4 regions of the Rahnella sp. RcJ3 genome follow, and region 1 is predicted to be linked to each of the others. Evidence: predicted binding sites of a transcription regulator. Region 1 holds the regulator's gene; each other region holds the start of a gene.
The links. Region 1 encodes PhoB, which activates phosphate uptake and scavenging genes when phosphate is short. Its sites were predicted from a motif close to CTGTCATAAAACTGNCNNAT; they were not measured.
Positions count from the first base shown of each region.

Region 2: DXU84_RS06265 (heavy metal response regulator transcription factor) is a predicted target of PhoB. The motif match lies at 2,396-2,415, and genes of this name have one in related genera.
Region 3: pitA (inorganic phosphate transporter PitA) is a predicted target of PhoB. The motif match lies at 2,163-2,182, and genes of this name have one in related genera.
Region 4: DXU84_RS12265 (phosphoethanolamine transferase) is a predicted target of PhoB. The motif match lies at 1,991-2,010, and genes of this name have one in related genera.

Region 1 is NZ_QSNX01000001.1:60,111-63,869, forward strand. Features, by position in the region: gene sbcD (exonuclease subunit SbcD) at 1-1,151, opposite strand, end outside; gene phoB (phosphate response regulator transcription factor PhoB) at 1,379-2,068, shown strand; gene phoR (phosphate regulon sensor histidine kinase PhoR) at 2,091-3,410, shown strand; gene DXU84_RS00300 (DNA-binding transcriptional regulator) at 3,444-3,759, opposite strand, start outside.
Region 2 is NZ_QSNX01000003.1:326,831-330,589, reverse strand. Features, by position in the region: gene ompX (outer membrane protein OmpX) at 1-160, shown strand, start outside; gene DXU84_RS06280 (molybdopterin-dependent oxidoreductase) at 242-1,006, opposite strand; gene DXU84_RS06275 (cytochrome b/b6 domain-containing protein) at 999-1,640, opposite strand; gene DXU84_RS06270 (hypothetical protein) at 1,667-2,290, opposite strand; gene DXU84_RS06265 (heavy metal response regulator transcription factor) at 2,504-3,178, shown strand; gene DXU84_RS06260 (heavy metal sensor histidine kinase) at 3,171-3,759, shown strand, end outside.
Region 3 is NZ_QSNX01000024.1:11,538-15,296, reverse strand. Features, by position in the region: gene uspB (universal stress protein UspB) at 150-485, shown strand; gene pitA (inorganic phosphate transporter PitA) at 586-2,091, opposite strand; gene DXU84_RS21960 (NAD(P)/FAD-dependent oxidoreductase) at 2,403-3,605, shown strand; gene DXU84_RS21955 (hypothetical protein) at 3,746-3,759, opposite strand, start outside.
Region 4 is NZ_QSNX01000008.1:69,173-72,931, reverse strand. Features, by position in the region: gene DXU84_RS12270 (LysR family transcriptional regulator) at 1-209, shown strand, start outside; gene DXU84_RS12265 (phosphoethanolamine transferase) at 245-1,879, opposite strand; gene lpxA (acyl-ACP--UDP-N-acetylglucosamine O-acyltransferase) at 2,241-3,029, shown strand; gene DXU84_RS12255 (DUF2891 domain-containing protein) at 3,073-3,759, opposite strand, start outside.

The DNA.
Region 1 (3,759 bases):
TCGTCAGGGGCCGGTTCCAGCGCCAGTCGTCGTTCAAACACGTCGCTGACGCTCAGTTCGCTGAGGGTTTCTTTTTCCTGCTGCTCAATACTGTTGATGCGCTGTTCTTTGCTGCGGCGTAACAGCACGACTTCTACCGGCAGATCTTCCGTCAGCGCCTGAATGCGTCGCTGGATGTCGCTGAGATAATCCTGGGTGGAGACTTCAATATCGAGCCACACCGGTTTGGCCGGATCACCGCCTTCGAACTGTGCCAGTTGTTGTTCAATCTCCACCAGCGAGCCTTTGATTATCTGCATCGGCTGGAAAACCGGGATTTCCAGTGTGTCGATGGCGTTGAGCGTCGCACCATCAAAATCAAGTAAGTACACACTTTTAGCTTTGCTCAGTTCGTCAAAACTCAGGGCAATCGGCGAGCCGCTGTAACGGATATGTTCGGTTTTGGCGACGCATTGTGCACGGTGAATATGACCCAGTGCCACATAATCGACCGGCGGAAAGGCCTGCGCCGGAAACGCATCGAGCGTACCTATATAGATGTCGCGCACGGAATCAGAGGTACTGACGCCGACAGTCGTCAGATGGCCGGTCGCAATAATAGGCAGCGGCATGCCCAGTTCGTCACGTCTGGCCTGCGCAGCCTGCCAGAGCGCGTCATAATGCGCGGCGATGGCTTCCTGCAATGCCAGTTGCTTGTCGCTGCCGGACTGTCCCGCCTGGCTGGCGAGCAGATCACGCGGGCGTAAAAACGGGATAGCGCACAGTATCGCACCGGGTTTCCCGTCACGCTGACTGAGCACTAAAATCTGTTCAGAAAGGTTTTCACCGACGGTGGCAATCACCCGCGTATTCAGGCAGGAAAGGAGCTCGCGCGATTCATTGAGCGTGGCGACAGAATCGTGGTTACCAGCCAGCACCACCAGCTGGCAGCCGGTTTGCTGTAATTCCACCACGAAGCGGTTATACAATTCGCGGGCATAACTGGGTGGGGATCCCGTGTCGAAAATATCGCCCGCGACAATCACGGCGTCGACCTGATGTTGCTGCACCTGACCGGTCAGCCAGCGCAAAAATGCCTGATGTTCGGCTGCACGGCTTTTAGTGAAAAAGTACTGGCCGAGGTGCCAGTCTGACGTGTGGATCAGGCGCATGAGACTCCCGTATGAACCCTGGATGACGACAATGAGGTAAAGTATAAACGTCGGCAGGGGAAGCTGTCCCCGATAAATCAGACCAATTTCAGCAAGATGGCCGAAAATTATCTGTCATAGTTGACTGTAATGAACCATTCTTTTCATTCATAAATCTGTCACAAAACTGACGCATAATGGCGCCCGCAATCAAATAAAAGATCGCTAACCTATTGGCAGGACCTACGATGGCTAGACGTATATTGGTGGTTGAAGACGAAGCTCCAATCCGTGAAATGGTGTGTTTTGTACTGGAACAAAATGGCTATCAGGCCGTAGAAGCTGAGGATTTTGATTCAGCGATTGGGCAGCTTGTTGAACCTTACCCTGAACTGATCCTGCTTGACTGGATGTTACCTGGCGGTTCCGGTATTCAGTTTATTAAGCATCTTAAACGTGAGGCACTGACCCGCGAAATTCCGGTGATGATGCTGACCGCACGCGGTGAAGAAGAAGATCGGGTGCGCGGCCTTGAAGTGGGTGCCGATGATTACATCACTAAACCGTTTTCTCCGAAAGAACTGGTTGCCCGCATTAAAGCCGTGATGCGTCGCATCTCGCCAATGGCGGTGGAAGAAGTGATCGACATGCAGGGGTTAAGCCTGGATCCGTCGTCTCACCGGGTAATGGCCAACGAGCAGGCGCTCGATATGGGGCCGACCGAATTTAAGTTATTACACTTCTTTATGACCCATTCCGAACGTGTATACAGCCGCGAACAGTTGCTCAATAACGTCTGGGGCACTAACGTTTATGTGGAAGATCGCACGGTTGACGTGCATATTCGTCGTTTACGTAAGGCGCTGGAAACCAGTGGACATGACAGAATGATCCAGACTGTTCGTGGTACCGGATACCGTTTTTCAACGCGTTATTGAGCCCTCACAGCGGAGAATCTGTGTGCTAGAACGTTTGTCATGGAAACGACTGGCGGGTGAATTGTTTCTCTTTTGCCTGCCAGCGTTAATTCTCGGTATCTTCGTCGGCCATTTCGGCTGGCTCCTCCTGGTGTCGCTGATGGCGGCACTGGGCTGGAATTATTACAACCAGCTTAAACTCTCTCACTGGCTGTGGCTCGACCGCAGCATTACGCCACCGAATGGGCGCTGGAGCTGGGAGCCGCTGTTTTACGGGCTGAACCAGATGCAGATACGCAACCGGCGTCGCCGTCGGGAATTAGGTCAGCTCATCAAACGTTTTCGCAGCGGTGCCGAATCGCTGCCGGATGCCGTGGTGCTGACCACTGAAGATGGCAATATTTTCTGGTGTAACGGACTGGCGCAGGATTTGCTCGGTTTCCGCTGGCCGGAAGATAACGGGCAACATATCTTCAACCTGCTGCGTTATCCGGAATTCCGGCTGTGGATCCAGACCCGCGATTTCAGCCGGGCGCTGAATTTACAACTCAATAATGAGCATTATGTCGAGTTTCGCGTCATGCCTTATTCCGAAGGACAACTGCTGATGGTGGCACGCGACGTGACCCAGATGCGTCAGCTTGAAGGCGCACGGCGTAACTTCTTCGCTAACGTCAGTCATGAACTGAGAACCCCATTGACGGTATTGCAGGGGTATCTGGAAATGATGGAAGACGCCAAGCTGGAAGAGCCTTTCCGCACTAAAGCGCTGGATACCATGCAGGAACAGACGCGGCGCATGGACGGGCTGGTGAAGCAGCTGCTGACGCTGTCGAAAATCGAAGCCTCAGCGAATATTGATTTGCACGAGAAAGTCGATATTCCGGTGATGCTCGGCATGCTCGAACGTGAAGTGCAAACGTTAAGCAACGGCAGGCATGAAGTGGTGTTTCGCGTAAACGACAAGCTGAAGGTCTTTGGTAATGAAGATCAACTGCGCAGCGCGGTGTCGAACCTGGTGTATAACGCGGTTAACCACACGCCAGCGGGGACACGGATTGAAGTCAGCTGGCAACAAACGCCGCATGGCGCACAGTTCCAGATCAGCGACAACGGACCGGGCATTGCGCCGCAGCACCTGCCGCGCCTGACCGAACGTTTCTACCGCGTCGATAAAGCCCGTTCACGTCAGACCGGCGGCAGCGGACTGGGACTGGCAATCGTCAAACATGCGCTCAGCCATCACCACACGAAACTTGAAGTCATGAGTGAAGTCGGCGTCGGCACCCGGTTTATGTTTACGCTGGCGCCGAAGTTGATTGTTCCTCAGGAACAGGCCAGCCAAAGCGGCGTAAAGGGATAAAAATCAAGCCACAGCAACAAGCTGTGGCTTCTTTTAGCAGATGATCTGTAAACCTTTTTCTTCAATTAGCATCAGTAAGATCAGCGCCGCTCCGGTGGGTTTGGTTTCATCCCGCTCCCATTTTTGAATGCTGTTGGCGGACATATTGATGAGTCTTGCCAGTACGCCCTGACTGATTTTTTCTTTCTCACGCAAAGCGCGAATGCGTTCAGCAGAGCTTTCTGCGAAGGCTTTCAGTCTTTCCTCCTGAACGGCTTCATCAACTATTTTGTTAATTTCACGCATCGTGGTTTGTGTTACCACGCCAGATGAATCATGGAAGCGTTGAGCCATCCGCTGCATTTTTAGC
Region 2 (3,759 bases), on a different contig from region 1:
CCGTGAAAAAAATGACACCAGCGATTACGGTTTCTCTTACGGTGCTGGTCTGCAGTTCAACCCAATCCAGAACGTTGCTCTGGACGTGTCTTACGAACAGTCCCGCATCCGCAGTGTTGATGTTGGTACCTGGATCGCAGGCGTGGGTTACAGCTTCTAATTCTTCGCCGCAGCGTAACGCTTTGCCGTTACCCTCCCGCGAAAACAAAAACCGCTCAGCTGAGCGGTTTTTTTATGCCTGTCAGATCCCGCTGAACCAGTTATAGCCCTGATCTTCCCAGTAGCCGCCGGGATATTCATTGGTGACGAAAATCGCGCCAATATGTTTGGCGTTTTTAAAGCCGAGTTTGGTTGGCATCCGCAGGCGTAACGGGTAGCCGAAATCGGGGGGTAAGGGTTTGCCGCCAAAATCCAGAGCCAGAATGGTTTGCGGATGCAGTGCCGTCGCCATATCAATACTGGAATAATAGCGGTCGTCACATTTGAATCCGACATATTTGGCTGTCAGGTCCGCGCCGACGTGTTGCAGAAACGTTTTCAGCGGTACGCCTTTCCACTGGCCGATGGCGCTCCAGCCCTCAATGCAAATCAGCCGGGTGATCTGGCTTTCCTGCGGCAGGCGCTGCAATTGTTCCAGTGTCCACGGCGCTTTCTTTTGCACCAAACCGGAGACTTCCAGCCGGTAATTGGGGATGTCGATTTCCGGCACGTTGTATTCGGGGTAATACGCATTGAAACGAAACGGCGTGGTGATTTGATCGGCGCGATAGGTTTGCGCCAGTTTCTGGCCGCTGAACAGCCAGCTTTGTACCCGGTCGTTCCAGCGGGACATCGCCCACAGCACTTTATCGACCTGATCGCCGTCCTGCAGATTACAGCCGGTAAGCATCGAAACCGCGCCCAGCGTAAGGCCGGAGCGCAATAACATACGGCGTTGAATATTAACCAGTTGTTTGCGCTGATCGGGTTCAAGAATAATTTTTGGCCGCTGTGTTTTATCACTCATCGGCTCGGTCCTCCGTGCTAATTTTTTTGCCGCCGGTCAGCATCGCCACGAAGGTTTTCGGCACCAGCAGAACCATCAGTACGTGAATAATGACGAACAGCAGTACGCCGCTCATCGCAAAGAAATGCACATAACGGGCGATATCAAAACCGCCAAACAACCAGACCAGACCGCTGAACTGCGCGGGTTTCCAGATCGACAAACCCGACAGCACCAGCAGCGCGCCCAGCAACAGAACACCGCTGTACATCAGTTTTTGCACCGCGTTGTACTGACCCAGTTTGTGCGGGAGTTTGAATGTCAGTGCGCGAACGGTATCGCGCCAGACCGTATGGGGCGAAAAGGGGAAAAAGTCGCGTCTGAAATGACCGCTAAAAATGCCCCACAGCAGATAGAACAGGGCATTGGCCGCCAGCAGCCACATTACCGCCAGATGCCAGGCAATATTGCCACCCAGCCAGCCGCCGAGGGTGGTGTTCTGCGGGAAAGTGAAAGCGAAAAGCGGGTCGGCGTTATAAATCCCCCAGCCGCTCATCACCATGCCGATCATTGCCAGCAGATTGATCCAATGACAAATGCGAACCGGCCAGGAATGAATCCGGCGCTTCCGGGGCGATGAGAGCTGAGGTTTCACGCTTAATCTCCTGTTGTTCGGCCGGATTACATCGGCGGCGCGATGCCGTCTTTACCGGCAGCAATACCACGGGCAACCAGTGCACCTTTGTCATCTTTTATGGCAAACAATACGATTTTAGTGCCCGGTTTCAGCAGGCTGCGGTCGCCCGGCGCCAGCAGTACAACCGGTACGTCGTCAGGCACAATGACCGTTTTCTCGGCATCGTGATATTTCACGGTCAGGGTGCGGCCATTGCTGTTCACCAGCTTGCCGACGGTGCCGTTGGTCATGGTATTGATTTTGCCATCGGCGGATTCAAACGGATTGAAGCCTTCACCGCTGCCGCGCAGGCTGGGGGCGAATACGTGCACTTCCAGTGCTTTCAGCGTGCCATTAGCCTGCGGAACGGCGGCCGTCCCGATGAAGCTGTCCGCTTTGATATCGCTGATTTGCCCTTTGGTGACGGCATTGATCTTGGTCTGGTCGGTCAGCTTAACGTCGAGTTTTTCGCCCTGACGTGTGGTGATTTGTACCGATGAGTCATTAACTGAGTCAATGGTTCCGCGTGTAGGTTTAATCACATTATCGGCGGCAAATGCCGATGTCATCCCGCTGCACATCAGCAGGGAACCCAGTAACAGACCAGCGAGACGTGTTGGTGCATTCATGATTAATTCTCCATTTTCCAGCGTTTTTTCATTCTGTTAGATGAATCACTGAACCTGCCAGTGATGAATAACTTTCTTAAGAGTGGACGATAAACCGGTATTGGCTGATGACAAATTGATGACAAAATTGTCATCAAAGGTGTCTGACGAAACTGATAAACTTTCGGGTGAATCATTCTCTAGGTGAATGGTCATGCGGCGCTGAGGGCCTGAATGCGAATACTGGTGATTGAAGACGATGTCAGTACAGGCGATTACCTGAAAAAAGGGCTGACAGAAGCAGGTTACAGCGTAGATCTGGCGCGCAACGGTGCCGACGGCCTGTTTCTGGCGCTGGAAGAGGGTTACGACGCGGTGATCCTCGACGTCATGCTGCCGGGGCTGAACGGCTGGCAGGTGATGGAAGTCCTGCGCAAAAAGAGCGACGTGCCGGTGCTGTTTCTCACCGCCCGCGATGAAGTACAGGATCGCATTCACGGGCTGGAGCTGGGGGCTGACGATTATCTCATCAAACCGTTCTCCTTCACCGAACTGGTGTTGCGTATCCGCACCTTGCTGCGCCGCCCGGCCGCCCGTGAGCCGGATGCGTATTCGGTGGCGGATCTGAATCTTGATGTGCTGCGCCGCCGCGTGACCCGTCAGGATCAGACCATCGCACTGACCAATAAGGAATTCATGTTGCTGCAGTTGCTGATGCGCCGCGAGGGTGAGGTTCTGTCGCGCACCATGATCGCCTCGCAGGTCTGGGACATGAATTTCGACAGTGATACCAATGTAGTGGATGTCGCCATTAAGCGTCTGCGTGCCAAGGTTGACCGCAGCTTTGAGGTGAAACTGATCCATACCGTGCGTGGCATTGGTTACGTGTGCGAAGTGCGACATGAGTGATCGTCAATTGACTCACCTCCCGAAACGCGCCATGTCGCTGACGCTTCGCGCCACCTTACTTTTCGCGCTGATCGCCTCGATGGTGGTCAGTGCCGTCGGTTTCTACCTCTATTACTCGATGGATAAAGAACTGGTACGCCGCGCGGATTACCAGGTCAGCGGGCGTGTGCAGTATTTCCGTCATCTGCTTGCCAACGAATTCCCGCTGTCGCAACTCAGCCGTAATCCCGGCCTGTTTGAAAATATGCTTGGCAACGAGCGCGATATCCTGACGTTTCGCCTGTCCGGTGAGAAGCTATTGATCAACGTCAATCCGTCGCGGCTGGCATTGCCGCCGGTAGCGGCGGTGCCTGACGGCCAGCCGCTGACGCTGAATACGGTGCATCATCTCACCGCACCCGATGGTACGCCGGTACGCTTTGCCCGTGCGGCGGTACAGATTCAGGACGGGCGGACAGTTGAAATCACCGGCGCGCATTTCATGACCGAGGAGTCGCGTCTGTTGCAGACTTTCCGCTGGGAAATTATTGGCGCGGTGTTATTCGCTTATTTGCTGATTGCCGCACTGGGTTATCTGGTGA
Region 3 (3,759 bases), on a different contig from region 1:
TCCTGTTTTGGCAATCTTCTGTGATAGGGCAAGAGGGCGGGCGAACGTAGCCCGGGGGTGTGAAATTGCGGAAAGGCAGGGCGAAACGCCGGGTGTGTGCCAGCACGACGGGCGCATTGCGCGGTGTCAGTTCGCCTTGAGGGGGAATCATGATCAGTCCCGTTGCGCTGTTTTGGGCTTTATGTTTTGTGTGTGTAGTGAATATGCTGCGCTATTACTCTTCTTTGCGCGCATTGCTGGTGGTTCTGCGAGGGTGTGATCCGCTGCTGTATCAGTACGTTGATGGAGGAGGATTTTTTACGTCTCACGGTCAGCCCAGCAAGCAAATAAGGTTGGTACGCTATATTTATGCTCAGCGCTACGTTGAACATCACGATCCTGAGTTTATTCGCCGTTGTGAACGGGTTCGCGGTCAGTTTATCCTGACAACAGCATTGGTCGGTTTAATATTAATCAGTATGTTAGCCATGCTGATTTGGTATTAGAAACGGAAAGAAACGCGAGGGAGGATGCGTGAAAAAGGAAACAAAAAAGGCGACCTGCTGAGCAAGGTCGCCTTTTTATTTCATGCCGGTCAGACAATCATCAGATCAGCTTCAGTGCAATCCAGTACAGGACACCGGAAAGCACAATCGACACAGGCAGGGTTAAGACCCACGCCATCGCGATGTTTTTCACGGTTTTCGACTGCACACCGCCACCATCGACAATCATGGTTCCTGCGACCGCAGAAGACAGCACGTGCGTGGTGGATACCGGCATGCCGGTATAGCTGGCTACGCCGATGGAGACCGCCGCCGTGAGCTGTGCAGACAGACCCTGTGCGTAAGTCATGCCTTTCTTACCAATCTTCTCACCGATAGTGGTTGCGACACGTTTCCAGCCAATCATCGTACCCAGCGCCAGTGCCAGTGCCACAGCGATAATGATCCAGATAGGCGCGTATTCAACGGTTTGCAGAATGTCTGTTTTCAGCTCGCCGAGGAAGCGTTTGTCTGCAGGAGAGGTTTCCGGCAGCTTGGCCACTTTATCCGCAGTATCAGAAACACACATCAGCAGGCGACGCATATGGCTGCGTTCTTCCGGTGCCAGGTCGCTGTAAGACTGAAGATTGGTCAGCAGGGTTTGCGCGCGGCCGATAGCGTCAAGTGCGTGGCTGCTGTCGCAGTGGAACACTTTAGGCTCATCGGTCGGTGCGATATTGACGTCCGGTGCCGGCACTATTGGCGTCTGTGCAACCACGTGCGGCACGGCATCAACATGTTGCTGATAATACTGGCCGAGGTGTGTCACGGCGTCGCGGGTACGGGTAATGTCGTAACCGGTCGCGTTCATATTCACCACAAAACCGGCTGGCGCCACGCCAATCAGCACCAGCATGATCAGACCGATACCCTTCTGACCATCGTTAGCGCCGTGAGAGAAACTCACGCCGATAGCCGACAGAATCAGACCTGTACGTGTCCAGAATGGCGGCTTTTTCTTGCCGTCTTTCTTCTCACGTTCCGCCGGTGTCAGGTGGATACGGGCATGTTTCTTATTGCCACTCCAGTAACGGCGCAGCAGGAAAATCATGGTACCGGCGATAATCATCCCGACCAGCGGAGAGATAATCAGCGAAGCAAAAATACCAATCATTTTAGGGATGTTTAACGCATCGACCACGGAAGTGTGAGTCATTAATGCATTGGTCAGCCCTACGCCAATGATGGCGCCGATAAGGGTGTGGGAGCTGGACGCCGGCAGGCCGAAATACCAGGTACCGAGGTTCCAGATGATCGCGGCCAGTAACATAGAGAACACCATGGCAAGGCCATGAGCAGAACCCACATTGAGCAGCAAATCGGTTGGCAGTAAATGAACGATGGCATAGGCCACACTCAAACCACCGAGCAGGACGCCAAAGAAGTTAAATACCCCTGCCATCACGACCGCTAATTGCGAACGCATTGCCCGGGTATAGATGACGGTTGCCACTGCGTTGGCCGTATCATGAAAACCGTTAATGGCTTCATAGAACAGAACAAACAGTAACGCGAGAATCAATAACGAACCGGTATGAATATCCAATCCGGCAAATAGATGCAGCATAATTGTTACGCCAGTTAGTGGTCATGAACGCCGCGCATTATCTGCGAGAACAGGGGGACGGGAAAAGGAAAATATGACATTTTTTTGACTAAAAACAGTTCAATGTTTGGCTTTATTTCAATTAAGTATTTATCTATCAATATGTTATTCCTCCTTTGAACGCAGAAACATTTACTTACGACGTCCGGCAAGCAGTCTGTCTGGCTGGTTTAACAGCCCTCCGTCCCTTACAATCCGCGACTCAAAGCCCTGGTTAACAGGGCAAACCTTATCTAAAACGTAGTTGAATTTCCGGAAAAGAGAGGCCAAAAGTGGAACAGGTTGATGTGGTAGTCATTGGTGCAGGTGCGGCAGGCATGTTCTGCGCAGCACAGGCCGGACAGGGTGGCTGCCGTGTTCTGCTGCTGGATAACGGCAAAAAAACCGGGCGAAAAATTCTGATGTCAGGCGGCGGACGCTGCAATTTCACCAACCTTTATGCCGAACCCGCTGCCTATCTTTCCGAAAACCCGCATTTCTGTAAATCCGCGCTGGCGCGTTACACCCAGTGGGATTTCATCGATATGGTCAACCGTTACGGCATCGCCTGGCACGAGAAAACGCTCGGGCAGCTATTCTGCGACGACTCGGCGCAGCAAATCGTCACCATGCTCGATAAAGAATGCGAGCAGGGCAATGTCGATGTGCGCTTGCGCAGCGAGATTTCCGACGTGCAGAAAACCGAAAATGGCTTTGTTATCAAAGTGAATGGCTCAACTGTAAGCACTCACTCACTTGTTATTGCCAGCGGCGGGCTTTCCATGCCAGGGCTGGGCGCGACACCCTTCGGTTACCGTCTGGCGGAACAGTTTGGCCTGAAAGTACTGCCGACCCGCGCCGGTCTGGTGCCATTTACCCTGCACAAGCCGCTGCTCGATCACTTGCAGACGCTTTCCGGGGTGTCAGTCCCGGCGGTGCTTACTGCTGAAGACGGCACTGTCTTCCGTGAAAGCATTCTTTTTACCCATCGTGGCATGTCCGGCCCGGCCGTTTTACAGCTTTCCAGTTACTGGCAGCCTGGCGAGTTTGTGAGCGTTAACTTACTTCCTGATGTCGATCTGGCGGCGTTTCTGAATGCACAGCGTCAGGAACACCCAAATCAGAGTCTGAAAAACACGCTGGCGATGCAACTGCCGAAGCGTCTGGTCGAATGCCTGCAAACGCTGGGGCAGTTGCCGGACGTGACACTGAAACAGCTGAACGTGCCTCAGCAGGCCGAACTGGTTGAGCAACTGCAAAACTGGCAGGTACAGCCGAACGGCACCGAAGGTTACCGCACGGCGGAAGTCACACTCGGCGGCGTCGATACCAAAGAATTATCTTCAAAAACGATGGCGGCAGCGAAAGTCCCCGGCCTGTATTTCATCGGCGAAGTGGTGGATGTGACCGGCTGGCTGGGCGGATACAATTTCCAGTGGGCATGGAGCTCGGCGTGGGCATGTGCGCAGGATCTGGTGGCTGTTCGTGGCAGTTAACACTCTTCATCCCGTACCCGCCATCAGGACGTGCTGTCTGCGCGGTGAATTAAAAATCCCCCTGAAGGAGCAAGTGATCCTTCAGGGGAAAGATTAAAAAATACCCCGTGCCGCGTTACCGTATCCCCGGTAACACATTCTCAGGACAAAAAAC
Region 4 (3,759 bases), on a different contig from region 1:
TTGCGGTGGGCGTGGGGTACGGCTGGCTGCCGCTGGAAAGTGTGGAAAAAGCGCTGGAGAGCGGTTTGCTCCGCCGACTGGAATTATCAGCCAGAACGGTGCGGCAAACGGCTTTGTATATGGTGATGGATAATGAATCTGAGCGGTTTGATAAAACGGTCAGCACGCTGGCAAAAAGCATTCTGACGGAGTGCGGTTTGCTGCCATAACGTTCTGGCAGCAAACCGTTTCAACAGGGGCGTGATTACCTTTGTGATGTACGACAGGCTGCCAGAATATCCAGTTGCGGATCACGTTCCGAGGTTTGCACGTCCATCGCGCTCAGCACGGTGTGGAACAGGTTATCCTGTGAAACGTCTTTGTTCACGGCATACGATTTCAGGCATTGCAGATCAATTCCCTGCGCTTTCACATAACCGCTGGATAACCAGAACAGCATCGGCACGTGTGTCTGTTGCGCCGGTGCCACGCTGTAAGGCGTGCCGTGCAAATACAGGCCATTTTCACCCAGCGATTCGCCATGGTCAGAAAGATAAATCACGGCCACGTTGTACTTATCCTGATACTGCTTCGCCTTCTCAATCACCTGCGACACCGTGTAATCCGTGTAAAGCAGGGTATTATCGTAGGTATTCACCAGTTGTTCCTGAGAACAGTTTTCAATATCGCTGCGCGGGCAGTCAGGCATAAACTTACGGAATTCCTGCGGATAGCGTTTGTAGTACGTCGGGCCGTGGCTGCCGATCAGATGTAAGCCAATCAGCGTATTTTTGCCGTCAGGTTTGATGTCGTCATCGATATTCTGCATCAGCGCCATGTCGTAGCAGGTATCGCCATCACAGTATTTACCGTCTTTTTTTGTATCGATGGTGATATTCGGCACACGGTCGCATACGCCTTTGCAGCCTTCATCATTGTCTTTCCAGAACACCGAAACACCGGCTTTATGCAGGATATCCAGCAAGCCTTCACTGTTACGGGCGCGGTTGGCGTCGTAGCGGGTGCGCTTCATATTCGAGAACATGCACGGCACAGAAATCGCCGTTGCCGTGCCGCATGACGTCATTTTATTAAAGAACACCACGTCAGGAATAGCCTGTGTGTACTGATTAGTCGGTTTGGCGTAACCCTCAGATGACTGATTTTGCGCCCGCGCGGTTTCCCCAATCACCAGGAACACCAGATTTGGTTTCTGCCCCGGTTGCTGCACCAGTTTTGCATCGTTGCCAATAGTCTGGAACGGCATTTTCGGCGTGAAGTAACGGTGATTGATGTACTGGAACGCGCTGTAGAGGTAGTTTGTCGGCACAATTTCCAGATTCAGGGTGCGGTTGTTACGGCCCACAGAGGCGTAATCTTTGTAAAAAATCCCGGCAATGGAGGCAACCACCAGCAATGAAATCACCATCGACACCAGACGGACACCGAGACGGCGTAACGGCGTTTTTTCATAGCTGACCGGTGTCAGGAAAAGCAAAATAGCGGGCAAAACGCCGGTGAAGACAAACCACAGTATCACTTTCAGATTCAGGTAAGACGACGCTTCAGCCGATTGCGTCTCGAGAATATTTTCGATCATGCCGCGATCAAATACGACCTGGAAGGTCATCATCGCAAAACTGGCGAGGGCACTGACCGGCAGCACGATAATAAAGAACGGCTTAAGCAATGGACGAAAGCTGAAAGGGGTGAACACAAAGTTCAGTGCGGCAAACAGCGCAACCGGAATGCTCAGGGCAAAAGCCAGGTTGTACGCGGGCAGTGCATGTAAGATGTGATAAAAATGCAGCAAAATCGGCAGATTAACGATAAAGGTAAAATACAGGGTCAGCAGTAAAGTCAGCGTAAAGTAGCTAATCTTCGGAAATATAGAGCGCAATGAAAACTCCCAACAGGGTGGTGGTAGCAGCGTTGATGTGAAGGAAACATAACGTATAGAAATGAATATCCAATAGAATATTCATCCAAGCTTAAGAAAGCCTTAATCTACCTGTCATATAATTTTCATTATGCAGCGTTTCCGAAAAGGTTCAGAAAATAAAAAAAATATAAGAGACCGCCTTTTCGATCCTGAAGCCTTATGCTGTGCCGTGTAGCGATGCGGATGTTCAACGAAACACTCCCCTTGTTTAAACCTCTCTGAGTGCGTTTCCCTCCGCTCATTTTGATCTTTCCCTGATTATGCCTGTCCGGTTTAATTCACTACTGACTGCCTGCTGGCTGTCAGAAGGATGTTCGTGTTGATTTCATCTTCGGCCACAATTGCGGCCAGCAGTATCATAGAGCCAGGTGTCATTATCGGCCCGCGAGTGGTTATCGGGCCTTTCTGCTTTATTTCCGCCGGTGTGCAAATCGGCGAAGGAACACACATTTCTTCTCATGTCGTTATCAACGGCAATACCAAAATTGGCACGGATAACCAGATTGGCATGGGCTCATCCATTGGCGAGATCAGCCAGGATTTGAAATACGCCGGAGAACCCACCGGGCTGGAAATCGGCAATGGAAACCGCATTGGCCGCCACGTGACACTGCATCGCGGCACCGTGCAGGGCGGTGGTATGACCCGGATCGGGCACCTGAATGTGTTTGAAGGGGGCGTGCATGTCGGCCATGACTGTCAGATAGGAAATGCCACGTTTATCGGCGAACACAGTGCTCTGGCGGGGCATGTTTCATTAGGCAGTGATGCCCGGATTGATGCCCTGAGCGCGGTGCATCAGTTTTGTATTATTGGCACGGGCGTCCATCTCCTTGCTAATACCTGTGTGGTGCAGGACGTGCCGCCTTTTGTGATAGCGGGGGGAAATCGCGCGGTGCCGAAAGGGATAAACGAGCAGGCAACGGAATTTTGCCGGGCCGGCAAAGCGCAGCAAAATGTCATCCGCTATCTGTACGATTTGCTTTATCACCAGCCGGAATCGGTGGAACGGGTGAAGGGGGAAATTGAGCAGCTCAGCGCGGAATATCCGTTACTGTGCCACTTCAATGCATTTTTCCTTGATTCAGCGCGCGGGATTATTCGCTAACGATTTCACGATAACCCTGCGGCTGAACAGAGGAAGAGGACTGTCAGGCTTCGAGTGCCAACAGGGCAAAGGTCGCCAGCCAGTGTTCGCCCATGTAGGTGCTGTCAAGATGGTTCAGCGCGCTGTGCAGATGGGCTTCTGCCGTCTGGCGCAGCAAGGCCGCACGCGGATCGTCCGCTGGCAGCGCAGAGGCCAGCGAACGCTGACACCAGGCGCGGCTGAGATTCAGTCCGTCCAGATGGCCAATTTTACCGTCACTGCGGTCAGTGACCGTGGCGGGGGTGAAAAGCGTGGCAGGCTGACTGTGAGCCAGATCCGGCAGGAAACGGCCAAACCAGGTCACAAATGCTTCGCCCGGCAGAACGCGCCGCATCAGTTCAGCCTCCATCAGGGAGGGTGACAGGAATTCATCACCGCCTGGTTCCCACGCCTGACAATGCACATCTTCCAGATGCCAGCACAGCGCCGTTTCTTCGATCAGTTCTGCCAGTTTGTGATGCTTAACGCAGCGCGCATAATCAAGCGTTAATGCCAGTGCAAACGCGGTGTTAAAATGGCTGCCGACCCGCAGGGGATAGGTGGCTTTGGGCAAAAACTCACTAAAACTCTTTTCGAAGAACCGGCTCATCGGCGCCAGCGTTTTTGCCCATTCAGCAGCCTGCGGCAATGCCATCTCATGCAATTGCTGGCTCAGCGCCAGAAACCACGCCCAGCCATACGGTCTTTCAAA